DNA from 2 places in the Thalassobacillus sp. B23F22_16 genome. Region 1 is predicted to be linked to the other one. Evidence: riboswitches for the same ligand, from Rfam matches in the RefSeq annotation. Region 1 holds a riboswitch; the other holds the start of a gene.
The links. Region 1 has a riboswitch for cyclic di-GMP ahead of ACGTNI_RS08220 (anti-repressor SinI family protein). Riboswitches for the same ligand answer to the same signal wherever they lie in the genome.
Positions count from the first base shown of each region.

Region 1 (10,531 bases):
ACATCAAAACTTACAACAAAACCAGGAACAACCGTCAAATACACGGACCTTGGCATGATTTTGCTCGGGAGAGTAATCGAACGAATCACCGGGCAGCCGCTTGATGAGTTCGCAGCTGCACAACTTTTCGAGCCATGGGGCATGCCGAACACTACATATCGACTGACGGAAGCACAGAAAGCAGAAGCGGCAGCAACGGAATGGGATAGCGGTCAATATCTTCAGGGTGAGGTCCATGATGAAAAAGCATTTCAAATGGGCGGAGTCAGTGGCAACGCCGGGCTGTTCACGACAGCAGAAGATGTGGAAGCCTACGGACTGAAATGGCTGTATCCGGAACAACAGCAAGTCATTGCACCGTCACTTTTAAGAGATGCCAGCAATGAACAGGAACCAGGCCGCGGTCTTGGATGGGAAGTGTGGAATGGTAAAGGAATGCCGCTATCATGCGGGAACGAGTGGCCGGCGGGATCCTTCGGTCATACCGGATTCACGGGCACGAGCCTGTGGATTGATCCACATAATGAAATCGTCACCGTTTTTCTCACGAATGTCGTCCATTACGGAAGGAACCATAATTTGAAGGAAATCCGTAAACAGTTACACAGTCTCGTGCATCAATGTTTTACAAAATAAATCATTTATTACAGGAGGGAACAAGCATGGCGAAAATCACGAAAGCTTGGATGATTGGATTTTTAGCGTTTATTTTGATTTTAACTGGCTGTTCGTCTGACACAGATGGTTCTGCTGAGGGCGAAACAGAAAACAAAGAGGAAAATGGCGATACGGTCACGTTGGAAGTGGGAAGCTGGAGAACGGAAGACACCGCTAAGTATGAAAAACTTTTTGAAGCATTCAATGAAAAGCACCCGGATATCCAACTGGAGTTCAAGCCGTCTAAGAACACAGAATATAACACGATTTTGAACACGGCGCTGCAAAGTGGGGAAGGTCCGGATATCATGCAGCTTCGCCCTTATGCAGCTGGTGCGGAATTAGCTGACGCGGGGTATTTGGAGCCAATCGAGGACCTGGAAGGGTTGGATACGTTCCCTGATTCATCACTATTGGCAGCGCAAGGATCCGATGGCACCCAGTATGGTGTTCCTTTAAATATGAGTACGACACAGATGTTCTATAATAAAAAGATTTTTGATGAACTGGGATTGGAAGAACCTCAAACATATGAAGAATTCATCGAGCTTAATGAAACGTTGAAATCAGAGGGCTACACGCCGCTTGCCATGGGTACGAAAGAAGGCTGGCTGATGTCCCTGATGCATGGAATTGTAGGTCCAGCGCATTATGGAGCCAATGAATTCGTGGAACAAATTGAAAACGGCGAAACGGATTTTGTCAGCGACGAGTATGTAGCATCGATCGAAGCGATGGAGCAGTTGAAAGATTACTTCCCGGACAACTCAGAAGGACTTGGTATGGAAGATATTCGTACGTTGTTCTTCACCGAGCAGGCAGCGATGTTCCCGCTTGGAAGCTGGGAAATCGAAGTATTGAAGGAAATGAATCCGGACCTTGAGCTTGATTTCTTCCCGATGCCGTCTGCAGTTGGGAAAGAACCAACCATCACGACATGGGTCGATGGCTCCTATGCCATCAACGCTAATTCAGAACATAAAGAAGAAGCGAAGAAATTCCTTGAATGGATGACAACCGAAGAGTTCGGTCAAATGTTCACAGAAGAATTCAGTATGGTCAGCGCGGTTCCTGGTGTAGAGTCTGACAATCAATTGGTAAGTGACCTTGCCCAGGCAGCCGATGAAATTTCGACACCATACTTGATCCTGGTCCACTTTGCCAAAGGAAATCCATCATCTAAAGCAGAACTAGAGACAGAACTGCAAGGCATGTATTTAGGAGAGCAGACACCTGAAGGCGTAGCAGAAGCCGTACAGAAAAGCGCCGAAGGCTACTACGAACCTTTTCAAAACTAATTATTCAAGGCGGTGAATACGTTGAATACTGCTGAATCACAAGTCAAAGCTGTCCATAAGGCAGCTGCCAAAACGAAAACAAACAGGAAATGGAAAAGATGGGCCATCCATCTTTTCCCTATTCCCGCCTTAATCATTTATGGATTATTTATCGTTTATCCTATACTCGCTGCATTTACATACAGTCTATTTGATTGGAATGGGCTCGTCAGGGGAGCGTTCGTTGGGTTAGAAAATTTCAAAGCATTGTTTTCCCTGCAGCCATATAAAGAGTTATTCTGGAATGCCTTTCAGCACAACGTCCTTTATTTCGTCGTTCAGATGATCGTCCAGAACGGCCTGGCATTTGTGCTTGCCTTTATCATTTATAAAAAAATCAAAGGGGCGGAATTCTTAAAAATCGCCTTTTTTATGCCACGGTTGTTATCAATCATCGTCGTCGGTTTTTTGTGGAAGTTGATTTTGAACCCGAACTTTGGGGCACTAAATGTTATTTTAGGTAAATTTGGACTGGAGAATTTACAAAAAGCATGGCTCGGGGATCCTGATACCGCATTGATGGCTATCATTCTCGTAAACTCCTGGTTCGGCTTAGGCTTTGCGGTATTGATTTTCTTAGCAGGGATCCAGTCGATTCCCCATGAATTGATAGAAGCGGCAACACTGGACGGGGCGAAAGGCTGGAAGATGATGAGCAAAATAATCATCCCACTAATGATGCCGGCCATCACGATCATTACCGTATTAACATTCATCCAGTCATTTGAAGCGTTTGAACTTGTCTATGCGATGCAAGGATCACAGGGAGAACCTTATCATTCTACCGATACACTGGCGATTTATTTCTATCGTCTCGCATTCGGTGGTACATCCGGTGGCGGTTCTTCAGCAATCGGGTTAGGTTCCGCGCTTGCAGTCGTATTGTTCCTGTTCATCTCAGTATTCACAGCAATCCTGCTTTATTTCATGCGCAAAAAAGAAGTAGAAATGTAGGAGGGGAGAAACATGAAAGAAAACATCTGGACCAGACCGTTGTATTACGTCATTGCCTTTTTAGTCGCATCTATTAGCTTATATCCGCTGTTCTTGATGATCATGTCGTCATTCAAGCCTAGCAATGAAATTTTCATGAATCCATTATCCCTTCCGAAAAGCTTCAGCCTGGAGCCATACCGCAACCTGATTGAACAGGTGCCGTTCATGACTTATTTCTATAACAGTGTCGTCGTCAGTGTGACAGCCGTCCTTCTGATCTTGATTTGCGGGTCGCTCGCGGCCTTCTATATCGCCAGGTACACATTCTGGTGGAATAACGCACTGTTTTTCTTTTTCTTAATGGGAATGATGATCCCAATCAAACTGGGCATTGTACCATTATTCATTTTGATGAAGGATCTCGGGTTAACGAACTCGTTATGGTCGTTGATCTTCATTTACACAGCTACAGGCATTCCGTTATCGATTTTGATTTTGACCGGGTTTTTCCGGACGATGCCGGTAGAGCTGGAAGAAGCGGCCCGGATTGATGGAGCTACTGACCTGCGCATCTTATGGAATGTCCTGCTGCCATTAATGCGTCCGGCACTTGGAACCGTCATGATCATCAATTTCATCCAGGCGTGGAATGATTTCTTCTTCCCGCTCATTTTCATCTCGAACGAAATGAAAAAGACGATACCCGTCGGGATGCTGTCTTTGTTCGGTGAGTACTCAGCCGATTGGGGAGCGCTGTTTGCCGGGCTGACGCTATCTTCCTTGCCGATGATGATCCTGTTCTTCATCGCATCGAAACAATTCATGGAAGGACTGACGGCTGGTGCCATCAAATAAGCGGTACTTCATCGGAATCGATGGCGGCGGCACAAAAACAGAGCTGGTTTTGGGAGATGAGACCGGTAAGGTAACTTTGTCGAAAACAGGCGCGTCCACAAATTTGAAGTCGAGAAGTGAAATTAAAGTCAGGGAAACGGTGCACCAGCTGCTGCAGGATATTCCCGGTCCAATTGAGCATATTTTTGTTGCGGCAGCAGGTGGCGATCGTACGGAAGATAAGCAGCGGTGGGAACAATGGATCCGTGAAATTGTAAGAGAGGAACCTGAAGTTTCCGTCGAAAATGACGCCATTGCCGCACTGGCCGGCACTACTTTTACAAAAGAAGGATCCGTCCTGATTGCGGGCACCGGTTCGATTCTATATACCTTCCAGCCAGGGGAAAAGCCAGTCCGTACCGGAGGATGGGGCTATCTGTTTGGAGACGAAGGCAGCGGATTTGATATCGGACGTCACGGACTGCAGGCGGTCATGCAGGCTTATGATGGACGGAAGAAACAAACAAAGCTGACTGGCAGGTTCCTGGAGCGATTCGGCCTTGATGAGCCGGAACAGCTGATTACGTTCATTTATGAACACGACTATCCTAGACTTGCGATTGCTTCCTTAGCCAATGAAGTGATAAAAGCGGCTAGTGAGGGCGACCCGGTATCAGATGAAATCGTCCATAACGCTGCGACAGCATTGCTGCAATTAATCGCAGCACAAATGGAAAAGAGGGAAAAGGTATCACCGATTGTCCTGGCGGGTGGGGTTTTTCAATCCGACTATTTCACCGGACGGTTCATCGAGCGGAGCCGGGCGCGTTTTCAAAACGGCATGGAATTTTTACCGGCCGCTATGCCGCCGGCCGTTGGGGCATACGGCTGCGCGCTGCTTGATGCTGGCATATCGGTGACCGATACAACGGTACTATCCATTAAAGAATCCTACAGAAAAGTGTGAACTAAATTTAAGAAATTGGGGGCTGAATGAATGGGTGACACAAAAGAACGAACGTTGACCGAATCGAGGCACAGCAAGTCCCATCAGCTGGATGAATTATCGACGATGGAAATCATCCGCCTGATGAATGAGGAAGATCACACAGTCCCAGCTGCTATTGAAAAAAGCCTGCCGCAAATCGAAAAAGCAATCGACACGATTGTCGCTGCATTGAACAATGGCGGTCGGCTGTTATACATAGGTGCAGGAACGAGCGGTCGTCTGGGCGTTCTCGATGCCTCCGAATGCCCGCCGACGTTTGGTGTCCCGGAAACTTTAGTCCAGGGCATCATCGCGGGCGGCGACCACGCACTCCGGCATGCTATCGAAAATGCCGAAGATGATTGGGCTGAAGGCGAAAAAGCGATTAAAGAAGCCGCCAATGTGAAAGACGTCATAGTAGGTATTGCATCCAGCGGCCGGACCCCGTATGTACTAGGCGCGATCGAGGCCGCTAAAAAGCTCGGTGCGAAAACAGTCGGCCTAACATGCAACGGACAAACTCCGCTGGCAGAAGCAGCTGACTTTCCGATTGAAGTGCTGGTCGGACCGGAAGTGTTGACCGGATCAACAAGACTGAAGGCAGGATCTGCACAAAAAATGGTGTTGAACATGTTATCCACCGCTTCCATGGTAAAAACCGGGAAAGTTTATAAAAACCTGATGGTAAACGTCCAGGCGACCAATGAAAAACTGAAGCAGCGCTCGGTATCGATCATCCAGGAGCTGACCGGCGCAACCGAAGAAGAAGCACAAAAAGCAAGCATCCAGGCAGAAGGAGACGCAAGGATTGCCATCCTCATGCTCATGTTCCAAATTGATGCTCAAAAAGCAAGCCGCGTGTTAAAACAAGAAAACGAACACTTCTCCGCTGCAGTAAATCATCTGAAGAAAAATTAATACAGGAACCTACTCAAGCTTGCAGAAAACCAAATTCTGCAAGCTTTTTTATGCCCGCTTGGTAAGTGATTGGGCATAATGAACCATAAACACAAACTAAAAACCTACAATTTTTCCAAAAAATTACCGTTCGACAAAACTAGTGCACGACCATCGACAAATTTCTACACACTTTAATAACACATCTATAGTATATTCTACTTAATAAATGAGACAGATTCTTCAGAAAATGGCTACCTTATTGAAAAATAAGGGCGCAAAGTCGCAGGCCTAAGGTGTACATAGATGGCACACAAAGGAACAAAACTATGGCGGCTGGACTACCTGAAAGACTAAAAATGGAGGATCATGTGATGGCGATTACTAAACAAGTGAAAACAGGCGGGTTAGACATGGAGTGGGTAGAATTGATGAAACAGGCAAAAGAAATGGGGATGAGCAAGGAAGAGGTGAGACATTTCTTAGATGAAAGGCGGATAGGGAGAACAAATACATACGGAAACTGATTTCTTTGTGCTTATCATAGAACACTCATCTTTTGTATGGTATAATTTTTTTGTACTTTAAAAAAGTTTCCCTTTGTTGAAGGGGTAAAGTATAAGAAATACTTAGGCCTTCGCCATAAGAACTTGGTGATATGCCAGTTTTTCTAAAAAGAGGGTGAGTGGGATGATAGGCGATAGAATTAAAGAAATCCGTACACAAAGAGCATTATCGTTAACCGAGCTGGCGGAACGGGCCGGGGTGGCAAAATCATACCTCAGCTCGATTGAACGGAATCTTCAAACGAATCCATCGATTCAATTCCTGGAGAAAATCTCTTCTGAGTTGAACGTTTCTATTAATTATTTATTACATGGCGGCGAGGAAGATCCTGCTCTCGATGAAGAATGGATGAAGCTCGTCAAAGATGCACAGGAGTCAGGCGTGACGAAAGAACAGTTTAAAGAATACCTGGAATTTAATAAATGGAAATTGAAACAATAATAAAACCCTTGCACGCTCGGGCATTCCCGAAAGTGCAAGGGTATTTTTATACTTTCCTTATTTCTTCTCAGTAGCATGACCGCCAAATTCATGGCGTAAAGCAGATACGACTTTTCCGGTAAATGTATCATTTTCCTGGGATCTGTAGCGCATCATCAAGGAAAGTGCAATGACCGGCGCCGGCGTTTCGAAATCGAGTGCTGTTTCTACGGTCCATTTTCCTTCACCGGAAGAATTCATGACACCTCTGATGTCATCCAAATTGGCATCTTTACGGAAGGCATCCTGCATCAGTTCCATCAGCCACCCGCGAATGACGGAGCCATGGTTCCACACTTTTGAGACATCTTCATAGTCATAATCAAACGGGCTTTTCTCAAGCAGCTCGAACCCTTCTCCAATTGCGGCCATCATGCCATACTCAATACCGTTGTGAACCATTTTCAAGAAATGGCCGCTGCCGCCTTTTCCAGTGTAAAGGTACCCGTCTTCCACAGCAAGGTCACGGAATAGCGGCTCGATGGTTTCGAACGTCTCTTTATCACCGCCGACCATAAAGCAGGCGCCATGACGTGCTCCGGAAATCCCGCCACTGGTTCCGACATCGAAAAACTGAATACCTTTAGCGCTCAATTTCTCGTGGTTGGCGAGAGTCTTCTTGTAATTGGAATTCCCGCCATCGATCAGGATATCACCGTCATCAAGCAAAGGAGAGAGCTCTTCGATGACTTGGTCTGTAATTTCCCCGGCAGGAACCATCATCCAAATCACGCGTGGTTGCTCCAGACTATTCACCAATTCCTCATACGAGTCCGTGCCTTTTCCGCCTTCTTTTTCAAAGTCGCGGACAGCTTCCTCATTGACATCAGTTGCGACAACTTCATGATTTTTCTCCAGCATTTGAGCTCCAATATTGAAACCCATCTTTCCTAATCCAATCAAACCTACTTTCATATGACCAACCTCTTTTCTCTATTTTTTATACGAAAATACTCAACAATAATGCTACTGCGAATCCGACCAGCCCGATCAATGTTTCCATGATCGTCCATGATTGGAGCGTTTGTTTTTCTGTTAAACCGAAGTAACGGTTAACGAGCCAGAATCCAGAATCGTTCACGTGAGAAACGACAGTTGCCCCAGAGGCGATGGAGATAACCAACAACCCTAACATCGGTTCACTGACATCGAATGAATCTAGCAGTGGGGCGACAAGCCCGGCTGCCGTAATCATAGAAACAGTCGCAGAGCCCTGTGCAATCCGCACGACAGTTGCTGTAATAAAAGCAAACACGATCAATGGCATTTGAGCATTTTTCATCATATCTGCCAGTATGTCACCGATCCCTGATGTAATCAGCATTTCACCAAATACACCACCAGCTCCGGTAACAAGGATAATAATTCCGGCAGGCTCCAGCGCTTTTGTTGTGATTTTCTGGATTTCTTCTTTTTTATACCCACGTTTGTAGCCAAATATATAGAATGTCAGCAGTGCAGCCACTGTCAGGGCAACGAATGGATGCCCGATGAATGTCAACACACTTTGTACGGTGCTGCCTTCAGATAATACGAGGCTTGCAGTCGTATTTAATAAAATTAATACAAGCGGCAGGGTGATGATTGCTACAACGCTTTTAAAGCTGGGAAGGTCTCTGTCTAACTCCGTTTCTTTCATCTGTTCCATCATATATTCTGGAACACCGACATGAATTTTCTTGGAAATATATTTACCAAAAATAGGGCCGGCAATTATCATCGCTGGAACCCCGGCTAATATACCAAACAGGATGACCCAGCCCAGGTCCGCCCCAAGCAGGGATGCGACCGAAATTGGGCCTGGCGTAGGCGGGATAAAGCTGTGCGTGACAGCAAGACCAGCTAATAAAGGAATACCAAAGTATAAGAGCGATTTTTGCGTTTTTTGTGTCAAACTGTATAAGATTGGCACAAGTATAACAAGGGCGACATCCAAGAATACCGGGATGGATACGATAAAGCCGGTGAGCCCCATCGCCCAGCTGATATTCTTTTCTCCAAACTTGTCCATTAATGTCAGGGCCAGACGCTCAGCACCGCCGGAGACACGCAGCATTTCGCCAAACATGGCGCCAAGTCCGATGATGACTGCGATGAATCCGAGCGTTCCTCCCATTCCTTCTTCAATCGTAGAAATTATATCCTGCAGTGGCATCCCGACAGCTAACCCGATCAGAATACTGACAACTAGTAAAGCGATGAATGCCTGCAATTTGGTGCGCATTACTAAAAATAACAAAAGTAGAACACCGAGGACAGCGGTAATGATCAGTCCTGCAGTTGAAGTCATGTGAAAACTCCTTTCTAGTTAATTCTGGTTGACAATTTTTCGTCTCCGTGGCCGTGTGTACGCTGAAAATCCGATATTGCTTTGAATTCATCGCCCATCTGGCGGGCAAGCCTTAAGAAAATCGGCTTCAAATCACGATAAATTTTCAAGTTTTCATCAATTGGACAATGCTTCATTTTTGTGTTGATGATTGATTTGATGCTTGTTATGTCTTCAATCATTCCAAGCGATTTCATCGTGAGCCAGGCAGCACCGAGGCACGAACTTTGATGGCTTTCTGGAATGACGATGTCCGCTTCGAAAATATCCGCCATCATTTGTCGCCACAATTCCGACCGGGCGAAACCTCCGCCTGCACGGAACTGCTTCGGTTCCACGCCTGATTCAATCAGAGCGATAACGACCGAATACATCTGGAACATGACTCCTTCGAGCACGCTGCGCACCATATGGTCGCGTCCATGGTTCAAGGTCAGGCCAAAAAACATTCCTTTGGTATCGGCATCCCAGAACGGGGCACGTTCACCGGTCAAGTATGGTAAGAACAACAAACCATCTGCACCGGGACGGATTTTTTCTGCCCGATTCGTCAGTTCCTGATAGACATCTCCCTCTGTAGCTTCTTTCAAGTCAGCAAACAATTCATCACGCGCCCAGCGAAAGGCGATTCCTCCGTTGTTGATTGGACCGCCAATCACCCATTGATCTTCGGTCAAGGCATAACAAAAAATTCTTCCTTTCGGATCAACAGTCGGTTTGTCAACTACAGTACGGATCGCTCCGCTTGTCCCAATTGAACAGGCGACAACACCAGGGTCGATCGCACCGACGCCGATATTGGCAAGGACACCGTCGCTTGCACCGATGACAACCGGGGTGGAAGGATCAACGTATAGCTTTTCTGCCAGGTCTTCGTCTATCCCTTCAAGGGTGTAAGTGGTCGAAACCGGGTGGGACAATTGCTGTTCGTTAATCCCTGTCCGTTTCAACACTTCTTCGTCCCAGTCTAGATTTTCCAAATGAAAGAGACCGGTAGCGGAAGCGATGGAATAGTCAACAACGAAACGCTGGAACCATCGGTAGAGTACATACTCTTTAATCGAAATCCATTTTGCTGCCTGGTCAAAGATTTCCGGATCATTTTTCCGAAACCAGAGCAGTTTCGTCAGCGGTGACATCGGATGAATCGGGGTTCCGGTTCGTAAATAGATATCATGACCGCCATTCGCTTTCAGAGATTCTGCTTCTTCTGTCGCTCGCTGGTCTGCCCAGGTGATTACATTCGTGAGCGGCTGGCCATTTTCATCGAGTGCCAACAGGCTGTGCATAGCAGAACTGAAGCCGATGCCTGCAACCCTTGCGTTTTTATCAGAGACTTGCTTAGCAACCTCTGTCAGTGTCGAATTTACTGCCTGGTAGATTTCTTCCGGGTTTTGTTCTTTTCTTGTCGGTACCGGAGAGTGAAGCGGGTATTCCTGTTCCACCTCTGCCCAAATGGTGCCTTTAGTATCGTAGGCCAGTGTCTTTGTACTTGTGGTACCGATA
Region 1 is NZ_JBIEKD010000008.1:10,157-20,687, forward strand. It holds gene ACGTNI_RS08190 (serine hydrolase domain-containing protein) at 1-636, shown strand, start outside; gene ACGTNI_RS08195 (ABC transporter substrate-binding protein) at 663-1,955, shown strand; gene ACGTNI_RS08200 (carbohydrate ABC transporter permease) at 2,061-2,948, shown strand; gene ACGTNI_RS08205 (carbohydrate ABC transporter permease) at 2,961-3,785, shown strand; gene ACGTNI_RS08210 (N-acetylglucosamine kinase) at 3,772-4,731, shown strand; gene murQ (N-acetylmuramic acid 6-phosphate etherase) at 4,762-5,670, shown strand; cyclic di-GMP riboswitch class I at 5,892-5,998, shown strand; gene ACGTNI_RS08220 (anti-repressor SinI family protein) at 6,024-6,176, shown strand; gene ACGTNI_RS08225 (helix-turn-helix domain-containing protein) at 6,340-6,657, shown strand; gene gnd (phosphogluconate dehydrogenase (NAD(+)-dependent, decarboxylating)) at 6,715-7,611, opposite strand; gene ACGTNI_RS08235 (GntP family permease) at 7,637-8,986, opposite strand; gene gntK (gluconokinase) at 9,001-10,531, opposite strand, start outside.

Region 2 (10,531 bases), on a different contig from region 1:
GTTTATCCAGGAGATCAAGAAAAAGCACAACGACGCTACTCATAATTGCTCTGCTTATTTAATTGGGGAACACGATTTAATTCAAAAGGCGAACGATGATGGAGAGCCAAGTGGGACTGCAGGAGTGCCAATGCTTGAAGTCTTGAAGAAAAAAGGGTTGAAAGATACTGCAGTAGTTGTAACGAGGTATTTCGGCGGCATTAAGCTCGGGGCAGGTGGTCTCATCAGAGCTTATTCCAGTACGGTTTCCGCCGCTATCGAGTCTACCGGGATAGTTAAACGACAACTGATGAAGGAAATGAAAATCACCGTAGATTATAAACTGCTAGGGAAGTTGGAGAACAGCCTTAGAAATTCAGATTACTTATTAAAAGAAATAAATTATTTGGAAAACGTGGAATTCATTGTATTTGTTGAAAATGAACTAGAAGATTCATTTTCTAAATGGGTCATTGACCTGACCAGTGATCAGGCCACTATCCAACCAGGGGAAGTTAGTTATATAGAACAAAATGTCTCCGGTAAGTAAAACTAATTACCTTTAATTTTTGACAAAATATTTCCTGGGAAATAAAACTATGGCGATAAAAACGTCAAATACTGAAGCTTATTATGATATTTACGGGAAAATGATTATTTTAACCGACAAAAAACAAGCCAGGTTCAGTAATTATACCGAGCCTGGCTTGTTCAGATCTTTATATAAATACAATGATAACTCAATCGCCTTTCCCCATTTTCCATGCTGCCAGATCATCTAAGGGAACATCCAGCGTTTCCGCTAATTTTTTCATAACAATTAAAGAAGGGTTTGTCTGGATTCCTCGTTCAATATTACTAATGTAAGACTTAGAGACACCCGAATATTTAGCTAGAGCACTTAAGGACAGGCCACGCTTCTCCCGCAACTCTTTTATACGATCCCCAACCATGAATACCCCCCTCACCATTTTTCCTGAAAGACTTTAATATTAAAAATTCCTGTTCATTATAACGAATGATACTATAAGTATATAGAATTAACTTGGAAAAGAAAATAGTCAAATTATAATTCAGAAAACATTTTTCCTTCCAATCTCTTCACTTTATGTATCTATACTTATTTTTCTAATAAATAGTATTTCCAAAGAAAGACACTCCACTAAAAAGTGGAGTGCCTTTCTTCATGCAAAATTCTTTTTATCCAATAAATCATAAAATGTGTCCCGGTCTCGATTATCCAAAGCCATATCAATCATACGACTAAAATTAAGTTGCTCTAATTCCTTGAAAAGAACATCTAATTCCATTTCTTCCTTCTGATTTTTTGTTTTCATTACTGGATCTACCTTTCGTTTATTGCTTTTGGCTTCCGGTTTTTCATTCAAATACGGACGTACAATCGAATTTAAGTGAGTCAGAAAGTCAGGCAGTTGGAGAAGATCCGTGATCGATACATAAATCATCTTTTTACCTCGTTGAAATACAAAGATATCCAAGACATTGTGTACTTTCTTTTTATCGCGATCAATAATAATTTCTTTTGCTTCAAGCGGGACAAAATGATAGAGCTCTCCATCGACATATAACGAAAAATACTGGTAGGCCAGAACGACACGGACATAGTGCTCGTCGTCTTTAACATAATAGGGCTTCAACATCTTAATAGATAACATATCTGACCACCCTCCATTTAAAATCTGAATATTCAGTATTTTATATATATTATGACGTATTTTGAAAGATATGAAAAGTAAAAAATACTGGTAGTTAGAAAAACTTGGTTTATCGCCAAATTCTTACGGCTAAGTTTTAGTTTTACTTATTTATTTATAGAGATAAAAAGACAAGCCATGTGCTCTGAAGCCAACACAGCTTGTCTTTTTACTTTATATTCTCTTGAATTGTTCCTTGCTTGTACCAGATGCTATCGTTATATGGGCTGATTTCCAGCCGATCTTTATCTAGTATTCTATCATTTGGTGAAAATCATATTTAGTGGCTTCTCCTGGGCACTTGTCTCCCGCAACTTTAAAAAATGCTCCACTTCCGCTTTCGTAATCCCTAAGGCTCGGGCTTCTTCCATCAGCACTATCCATTCCAAATCCAACCGACTGTCCAGCTGATTTCTTTTCATGAATGATCCCTCCATCACTCATCACCCTAGGCAGCCCGGCGATCGTAGCCCTTAAATATGTAGTTTTCCTCGTATGCAGGCCTTAGACCCGTAGCTTTGCGTCCTTATCTTTAGATAAGTTTGCCTTTTCAAAAGCGACTTATTAAAATATTCTGATATCTTTTATTCTACTATGGTTCCCGTCATTTATCTAGTAAAATATCATCATTTTCGTAGTTCATTAGTCCTGTTTTTCATCCGGAAACATATGGAATAAGTAGACATTTTCATGTTCTTCTGAAGAAAGCTGGAAGGATTCGATATCAACATCATCAAATTGCGTACCATCTTCCTGGATAAAACTGATGGATGTAACGAAACTATCCTCCTCGCTTGAAGGGGAAGGTGCAGGGTTTATGACTTCGATCACCCATTCGTAATCAAACCTTTCGATGCATGCTCGTTGAAAGGAAATACGTTGATCATCAAGCCGGATTTCTTTAAGTTTAAGAATATTCCTTTTGTTTTGGAGCATTTCTGTCCCTTCTTTCTTATTTCGTGATATGTTTATTTTCCCTTTTCAAGCACATCAGAAACTAATGAAAAGGGACAACGCCCTGCCAATATATGGAGGGCGTGTCCCACTCATCATAGTGCTGGTAAATAGGCGGCTAATGCTTGCTTTAATTTCTCCAGTCTTTCCAGGCTATCAGCTTTTGAAGATGACTTCACGCCGTAATAAAATTTTATTTTCGGTTCTGTGCCAGATGGACGGAGACAGAACCAGCAATCATCCTCAAGTACAAATTTCAACACATTCGATGCAGGAAGAGTAATGGTCTCTTCTACACCAGTCTTCACTATCAATCTGCGGGAAGATGCATAGTCTTCGACAGCTAGAACTTTCAAGCCGGCCACTTCGGTCAGCTTCTCCTGGCGAAAAGTATCCATGATTGCTTTGATTTTCTCTTCGCCTTGTTTTCCATCTAATTTGATAGATTGCAAATCTTCCATATAATAGCCGTGGCGTTTGTATAATGCATCCAGCGCTTGAAGCAGCGTTTTTCCTTTTACTTTCCAAAACAATGCCAATTCTGTTGCCAGTACAGCTACCTGCACGGCATCCTTATCACGAGCAAAATCTTTAGCTAGAAATCCGTAACTTTCTTCATAACCAAATAAAAATTCATATTCTCCAGTCCGTTCGAATTCTCGGATTTTCTCTCCAATAAACTTGAATCCTGTTAAAGTGTCGAGCGTTTCGATATTATAATAGGATGCAATTGCGCGACCGAATTCAGAAGTGACAATGGTTTTGATCATGATTCCATTGTCAGGAAGGTCGAGGTGCTGGGAAAGCAGGTAGTCAAGCATCAATGCCCCCAACTGGTTACCTGTCAGAACACGGTATTCTCCATGTTCATCGGGCACTGCTACTCCAAGTCTGTCCGCATCCGGATCTGTTGCGATTAATATATCGGCACCTACTTGTTTCCCTTGGGTGATTGCCATTTCGAACGCCTGATGCTCTTCAGGATTCGGTGACGCTACTGTGGAAAATTCAGGATCCGGGTCGGCCTGCTCAGCAACTACATGCACGTTTTTGAAACCGGCTTGCTCCAGTCCTTTACGTACCAATACATTTGCCGTACCGTGCAAAGGAGTGAAAACTACCTGAAAATCTTCACCGGCATCATGGGTAATATGCGGGTTCATATTGACCCCTCGAAGCTCCTTCAGGTATGCCTCATCCACTTTTTTATCAATCCATTCCAAAAGGCCGTTGGCTTCCAAATCACCTTGATCGGCTGCTTCTACCTGTAATTCATTTTCAATCTGATTCACCATTTCGATCACTGCGCCGGCTTCAGCGGGCGGCAGTTGTCCACCATCTTCATTGTAAACCTTGAACCCATTATATTCCGGAGGATTATGACTTGCCGTTATGACGATACCACCAGCCGCATATAAATAACGCACCGCATAAGACAACACCGGTGTTGGACGAAGAGAAGAAAATACATACGCTTTAATGCCATGAATGCCTAAGACTTTCGCAGTCTCTATCGCAAACTCCTTAGACATATGACGGCAATCATAGGCAATGACAATACCGTTCTCCTTCCATTCTTCACCGCGAGCTTCTATGTATCTAGCAAGACCTTCCGCTGCACGGCGGATGGTATAAATATTCATCCGGTTGGTACCAGGCCCTAATTTGCCACGCATGCCTCCTGTACCGAACTCCAAATTTTTATAAAAAGCATCTTCCAGGGATTGTTCATCTGTTTGAATCTGGTTCAATTGAGTTCGCATTTCTGCTTCTAACTTATCAAAATCGTTCCATCGTTGATATGAAGTCTGCCAGGTCATAGGATCATCCTTTTTTGTTAGAATAATATACTCCTGCTCATTATATCAGAGTCCATTCGTTTTTTTATGACATATCATGTCGAAAAGTATTAAAAAACAATTGTTATTGTGACGAAAGATCCCGAAAGCCCCGAGGTGATGGTTACACCTCGAGGTTTTTCCTATTTATTGGACCAGGAAACGACCATTTTTGCCTTTCCTTCCAGCTCGAACGGCTCCATCGTTGTCGGAAGAATGAAATGGCTCCCTTTTTTGACAGCATGACGCTGATTGCCGACTTTGACCATTCCTTTTCCTTCAATGACACTAACTAAAATATACTTTTCAAATCGAAATTCAGGAGAACGACCGTCCAGTTCCCACAGTACGACACCAAAGTAATCCGCCTTCACCAGACTCTCTTCCTTCAAGCCTTTGTCTTTGCTCGACTCACGATCCAACTGAGGATCTTCATGTGGGACAGTAGTTACTTCTAATGACTCACTTAGATGGAGCTCTCTTTTATTCCCATCAGCTCCGACACGATCATAGTCATAGACACGGTATGTGATATCCGAACTTTGTTGGGTTTCAAGAATCTGGACACCTGCTCCAATCGCGTGGATCGTACCGCTCGGAACATAAAAGAAATCACCAGGATGAACTTTTACTCTTCGCAGAAGTTTGTCCCATTCACCATTTTCTACCATCGCCTGTAATTCTTCACGGGTTGTCGCATGGTGGCCGAAGACAATTTCAGCCCCTTCCTCACAATCGATAACATACCAGCATTCTGTCTTGCCATATGCTTCGTTTTCTTTTTCCTGTGCATAAGTATCATCTGGATGTACCTGTACAGACAAGTCTTTTTTCGCATCAAGAATTTTGACCAGTAAAGGAAACTCGTCACCTGCTTGATCGCCAAACAGCTCTCTGTTCTCCTCCCACGCTTCCGTTAGCGTTTTACCTGCGAGCGGGCCGTTCATGATTTCATTCGGACCATTCGCATGGGCTGAAATTCCCCAGCATTCTCCAGTTTGATCGGAAGGAATGTCATAGTTGAACAATTCGTGCAGCTGTTTCCCTCCCCATATTCTTTCTTTGAAGACAGGCTTTAAAAAGATAGGTTCGTTATACATGAATTCTGCTCCTTTTGTCGATAAGTCATAGTATGTTAATAAGAATTTTACTACACCACAGGAATGATACAAGTCATAGATAGAAAACAAAATAAAACAGGTTAAATCGAACTTGTATTAAAATGCTTTGAAATGCAAAAAAGCTTCCCCTTCATAATGAAAGAGAAGCTGATTTTTTATGAAGACAAAGCTTCTGTCAATGGAGGTACAATTTGTTTTTTACGGGAAACAACGCCTTCGAGGACTGCTTTGTTTTCAGATAAGGTCACCTCAAAGGCTTTTTCGACAGCTGCGGACTTATCTCCCAATACAACCGCAGTAGAATCGTTTGAAAGGATGTCCGTTACGACGAATACGAACAAGTCCAGACCTTTTTCATCGATGGCTTTTTGCATTTCCGCTTCGATGTCCGCCTGGTTTTCAAGCACTTCACTCGTGTCGACCGTATTAACCTGTGCAACTTCTACGTTGGCTCCGCCCATATCAAAGTTTTTCGCATCCAGGCTGATCAACTCTGCCATTGTTTTATCGCTGATATCCGCTCCTGCTTTCAGCATGTCAAGTCCGTATTTTTCCGCATCAATTCCGGCGATTTTTTCCAATTCTTTTGCCGCTGCCACATCTTCTTCCGTGCAAGTCGGCGATTTGAATAATAGAGAATCAGAGATAATAGCAGAAACCATCAGTCCGGCCATTTGCTTGCTGACTTCAACATTATGTTCCTTATACAGTTTATTTAAAATAGTAGCGGTACAGCCTACAGGCTCTGCGCGGTAGTAAAGCGGACCTTGTGTTTCAAAGTTAGCAATCCTGTGATGATCGATGACTTCCATTACCTGTACCTGGTCGATGTCATCTACACTTTGCTGACGTTCGTTATGGTCGACAAGGATCACCTGCTCTACTTCATCTGATACCTTTTCGATAAGACGAGGGGCTTCTACACCGAACTGCTCGAGTGCGAATTGAGTTTCGCCATTCACTTCGCCCAGGCGAACCGGTTCGACTTCTTCCCCGATTTTAGACTTCAGATCAGCATAGACAATTGCTGAGGTAATGGTGTCGGTATCTGGATTTTTGTGCCCAAAAATTAACTTCTTTGCCATGATAAAACCCCTTTTTTGATGATATATGTCGCTATTATAACAAACATTTTCTCCAGAAGGGAGAGAAAAACTGAAACGAATGCCGAGGCGCTTCCATACAAAACTTTCACTAGAAACTATACCCAGGTATAATATTACTTCTTTATGGATGGTGATAAAGTATAAGCAATGGATGCGCAAAGCGAAATATATGGGAAAGGTGGGAGATGATGGAATCTCAAGATGTAAATCAGACCACTGGTGCTGCTGCGAGGCAAGATGTAGAAAGTAATAAGTTAATGGCTATCCTCGCTTATTTTATTTTCTTCTGGACCATAATCATAATGGGTTGCTCTTGTCACTTTTTCAAAACCAAACAACTGGATCAAGCGCTGAAAAAAAGGAATGGGGGTAGAGATAATGATTCTTTCCCCCGATAACAGTAAAGGAAACAAGTTATATAACAGGTAAGAACGGGTTCCAGCATCACTCGTATCCAGGCAATCCAGCATCCGGATAAACCAGCCGGACCGTGCGTCAGATGGAACGGCGTATTCTTTTTCCTCTTTGGCAGTCAAACCAGTGAAATAAGCACGTGAAACCGGTTCTTTTTTCAGATGAGGGAGCGTTTGCCGATTAATTGGTACAATTATAGAAACCCCTATCGTCTCTCCCTGTCCGCTCTTTACCAGCCTGCAGACATTGTATCCTAACCTCTTCACATAATCCGCTCCGATAAGCTCGGATTCTTTTTGATTGTGCTCGAATGATACATAGTAATTATAGGTTTGGCGGGAGTCACGGTGATAATAATGAGCAATACTCTCAGAAAATTGCTTACCCCTTCTTTCAAAGTAAGCTTCTACATCTGTAAAGTTGTGATCCCCAACCGGCTCTGTATAAACATTCGTAGTGACGGGGTCCTGAAAAAATGCTGACAGTATCATTTCTTCATCCAGGTGATAAAAAAATTCAGCAATCTCACGTTCTTCTGCCTCGTTGGAGTGGATACGCTCCATATAATAAAAAGCACTATATTTTTTTAATGCTTTATACCGATTTGGATCCCGGTTCTTTAGATCGAGCGAAATAGAAGAACGGACCAGATCATGGAGCGCCCATCCACGCTTATTTCTTCTAACAAAGGAAAGGCGAGTAAGTTTTCCAAACGTAGAAGCCGACAATTTTTCTTTTCTTACATAAGACAAAACCTCCTGATCAAAGTGCCTCAGAATCGCCGCTGCTTCCAATAGTTCTTGCAATTGCTGATCTGCGACTTCACTCATCCAGCGGTGCACCAAATAAGAAAACAACTCATTTCTTTCTTCCTGCAGCATATCACCGAAGCCTTTGTCACAGGTGCTGACACTCAAAGATAAAGTTAGTGGATGACCTTTGGTGTAATACCAATATTCCCGCATGGTATCTTCCCGGCTTATGCCTGCATTGTAAAGGTATTCACGCGTTTGTTCTTCATCAAAGGAGGAAATTTCTATTTGCTTAATCACCCTGCGCCAGGAGGGAGATTCAATCCAGGGTCCTGTCAGCGGTTGACGACCTGCCAGGATAACCGAAACGTTGCCCGGAAGTTGTCTAAGAAAAAATTCGCGAAACCACCGATCAAGGTTTTCCATCTTTTCATACGTATCAACAGCAACAATGATACGGTGGGTTTCTGCGGCTTGCTTCAATAGTCCGAAGCAATGATTCATTGTGGTTGGAGAAAAACTAACAAACTCATTTGAATAGTGGATAGCTGCTTCTAACATGGTAAGAATCTGCCCTGCGAGGATAGTGGGAGATTGAAATAAATCTTCGCTATCTAAATGCAGGTAAATCGTGTCGGCATTAGCTTTTGTTAAGCGATGAAATGCCTGCAACAGGAACGTTTTACCAACTCCACCGGTTCCATAAAAATGGAGGATTCGTTTATTAGCTTTATTGCTAGCGATAAATTCCTTAAATTCCTCTATCTCCTGTTTCCGCCCAATGAAAACATCATTCTCGATCATCATCATATGTATATCCAAACCTTCAACGGTCGTCTCTTTATCAGGTTTAGAAAAATGCATGCCCTCCTTATTTATTCGGATGTAATAACCTCATGCATCGATATTGGATAACTGGGTAGCAATGGAGTTTAAGAATGCCTGGTTGAAGATAACATCTTTTAAAACGAATAATATTGATTAGTATATTAGTTATATTTTGCCTTATCGGTATAAATTCCTGCATTTTAGTAAAATAGTTCTAGTAGATGAATTTCTCATTAAAAAAAAGCGTGGAGCCGTCTCCACGCTTTCTAATTATTTAGCAGCTAATATTAAAGCTCCTTTTATACCAGCCTCATTTGTCAAGCCAGGCGGCACGATATAGTTATCTATGCGATCGGGAGTCAATAACGGAGAGCTGACATAGCCATTCAGCATGTCCACTACATTTTTTCTGATTAAATCGAACAAGTGGGTCTGCTGCATAACCCCACCGCCCATAATCACACGTTCCGGTGACAAAATGTAAATGTAATTAACGATTGCCTGCGCTAAATAATAGGATTCAATTTCCCATACCAATTCATCGTCTGCTAAGTCTTTACCAGGTCTTCCCCAACGTTGTTCAATCGCAGGTCCTGCTGCCATTCCTTCCAGACAGTCGCCGTGATAAGGGCAAGTTCCGGCAAAATCATCTTTTTCATGCCGCCGGAGAGCAATATGGCCCATTTCCGGGTGGGACAATCCTTTGAGTGTCTCCCCATTTACAATTGCACCGGCACCTATGCCAGTACCAACCGTAATATAAAGACAGGAATTAACATCCGTCGCATTTCCCCATCGGGATTCAGATAAAGCTGCCACGTTAACGTCAGTGTCGACTACTACAGGAACCCCTGTATGCTTGCTGACTTCATCTGCCAAAGGGAAGTCAACCCAATCCGTCTTTGGAGTCTTTTGAATCGTTCCATAGGTTCCTGTTCCTTCATTCAAATCAATCGGTCCAAAGCTGCCGATTCCAACCCGTTCTATATCACTGTTTTCAAAAAACTCATAGACTTTCGGCATGGTGATTTCCGGTTTTTCTGTCGGTATAACCGTTTTCTCAAACACTTCGCCTTTTTCATCGCCAATTGCGCACACAAACTTTGTTCCACCAGCTTCGATTGCACCAAGTTTCATAGACTTCTTCCTTCCGTAAAAGTTTCTATTATTCATTATACCAGTTGCTTATATCCTGTTGGATGCAATTATCCTTCAAACCCCAGGCTGTCAGCTTGAGTTGTTCATTTCCTTTTTGTTTCACTTTCAAGAGGCGCTCCTCTGGATCAGCAAACATTCGGGTAGTGAAGACTTCTTTACCCTTGTTGATGAAAAATTCTACGGAGGAACGATCAATGAACACTTGCACATGTTTTATCCCTTCGATCAAGCGGCAGCTCCGATTTTCCATTTCCCCTGATGCTAAGTTCGGACGTTCCAAGGTTAAATACCCTTCTTCTTTACTATAGGACAAAGTAAGAAAGTCAAACAGTTTAAGCTCCAAATGATCCAGGGAGCCATCTGTTTCGATTATCAATTCGGAAGTGCGGGCGATCTCATGAGAGATTTCAGAATCAACCGCCTGCTCGAACAGTTTCTTTTCTCTCAACTGCTTCATTTCCTCGACTGGGAGCTGATAAAGGCTCCCCTGTTCCAGTCTAAGTTCCCGCGGCAACGTCAAATTATGAATCCAATGATGCTTAATAGTCGGATGATGCTCCTCACCTTGATCCGGGACACCCATCCATCCGACAAGAAGACGTCTCCCTTTCTCGTCTACCATCGACTGAGGCGCATAAAAGTCGAAACCGCGATCTAATTCGGTGA
Region 2 is NZ_JBIEKD010000014.1:9,615-20,145, forward strand. It holds gene ACGTNI_RS12025 (YigZ family protein) at 1-529, shown strand, start outside; gene ACGTNI_RS12030 (helix-turn-helix domain-containing protein) at 720-932, opposite strand; gene ACGTNI_RS12035 (hypothetical protein) at 1,164-1,655, opposite strand; gene ACGTNI_RS12040 (anti-repressor SinI family protein) at 1,955-2,116, opposite strand; cyclic di-GMP riboswitch class I at 2,143-2,251, opposite strand; gene ACGTNI_RS12045 (hypothetical protein) at 2,337-2,630, opposite strand; gene ACGTNI_RS12050 (phospho-sugar mutase) at 2,744-4,468, opposite strand; gene manA (mannose-6-phosphate isomerase, class I) at 4,630-5,586, opposite strand; gene ACGTNI_RS12060 (manganese-dependent inorganic pyrophosphatase) at 5,763-6,692, opposite strand; gene ACGTNI_RS12065 (AAA family ATPase) at 6,968-8,743, opposite strand; gene ACGTNI_RS12070 (ROK family protein) at 8,978-9,844, opposite strand; gene ACGTNI_RS12075 (glycoside hydrolase family 32 protein) at 9,873-10,531, opposite strand, start outside.
Region 2: another riboswitch for cyclic di-GMP. It lies ahead of ACGTNI_RS12040 (anti-repressor SinI family protein); the one in region 1 lies ahead of ACGTNI_RS08220 (anti-repressor SinI family protein).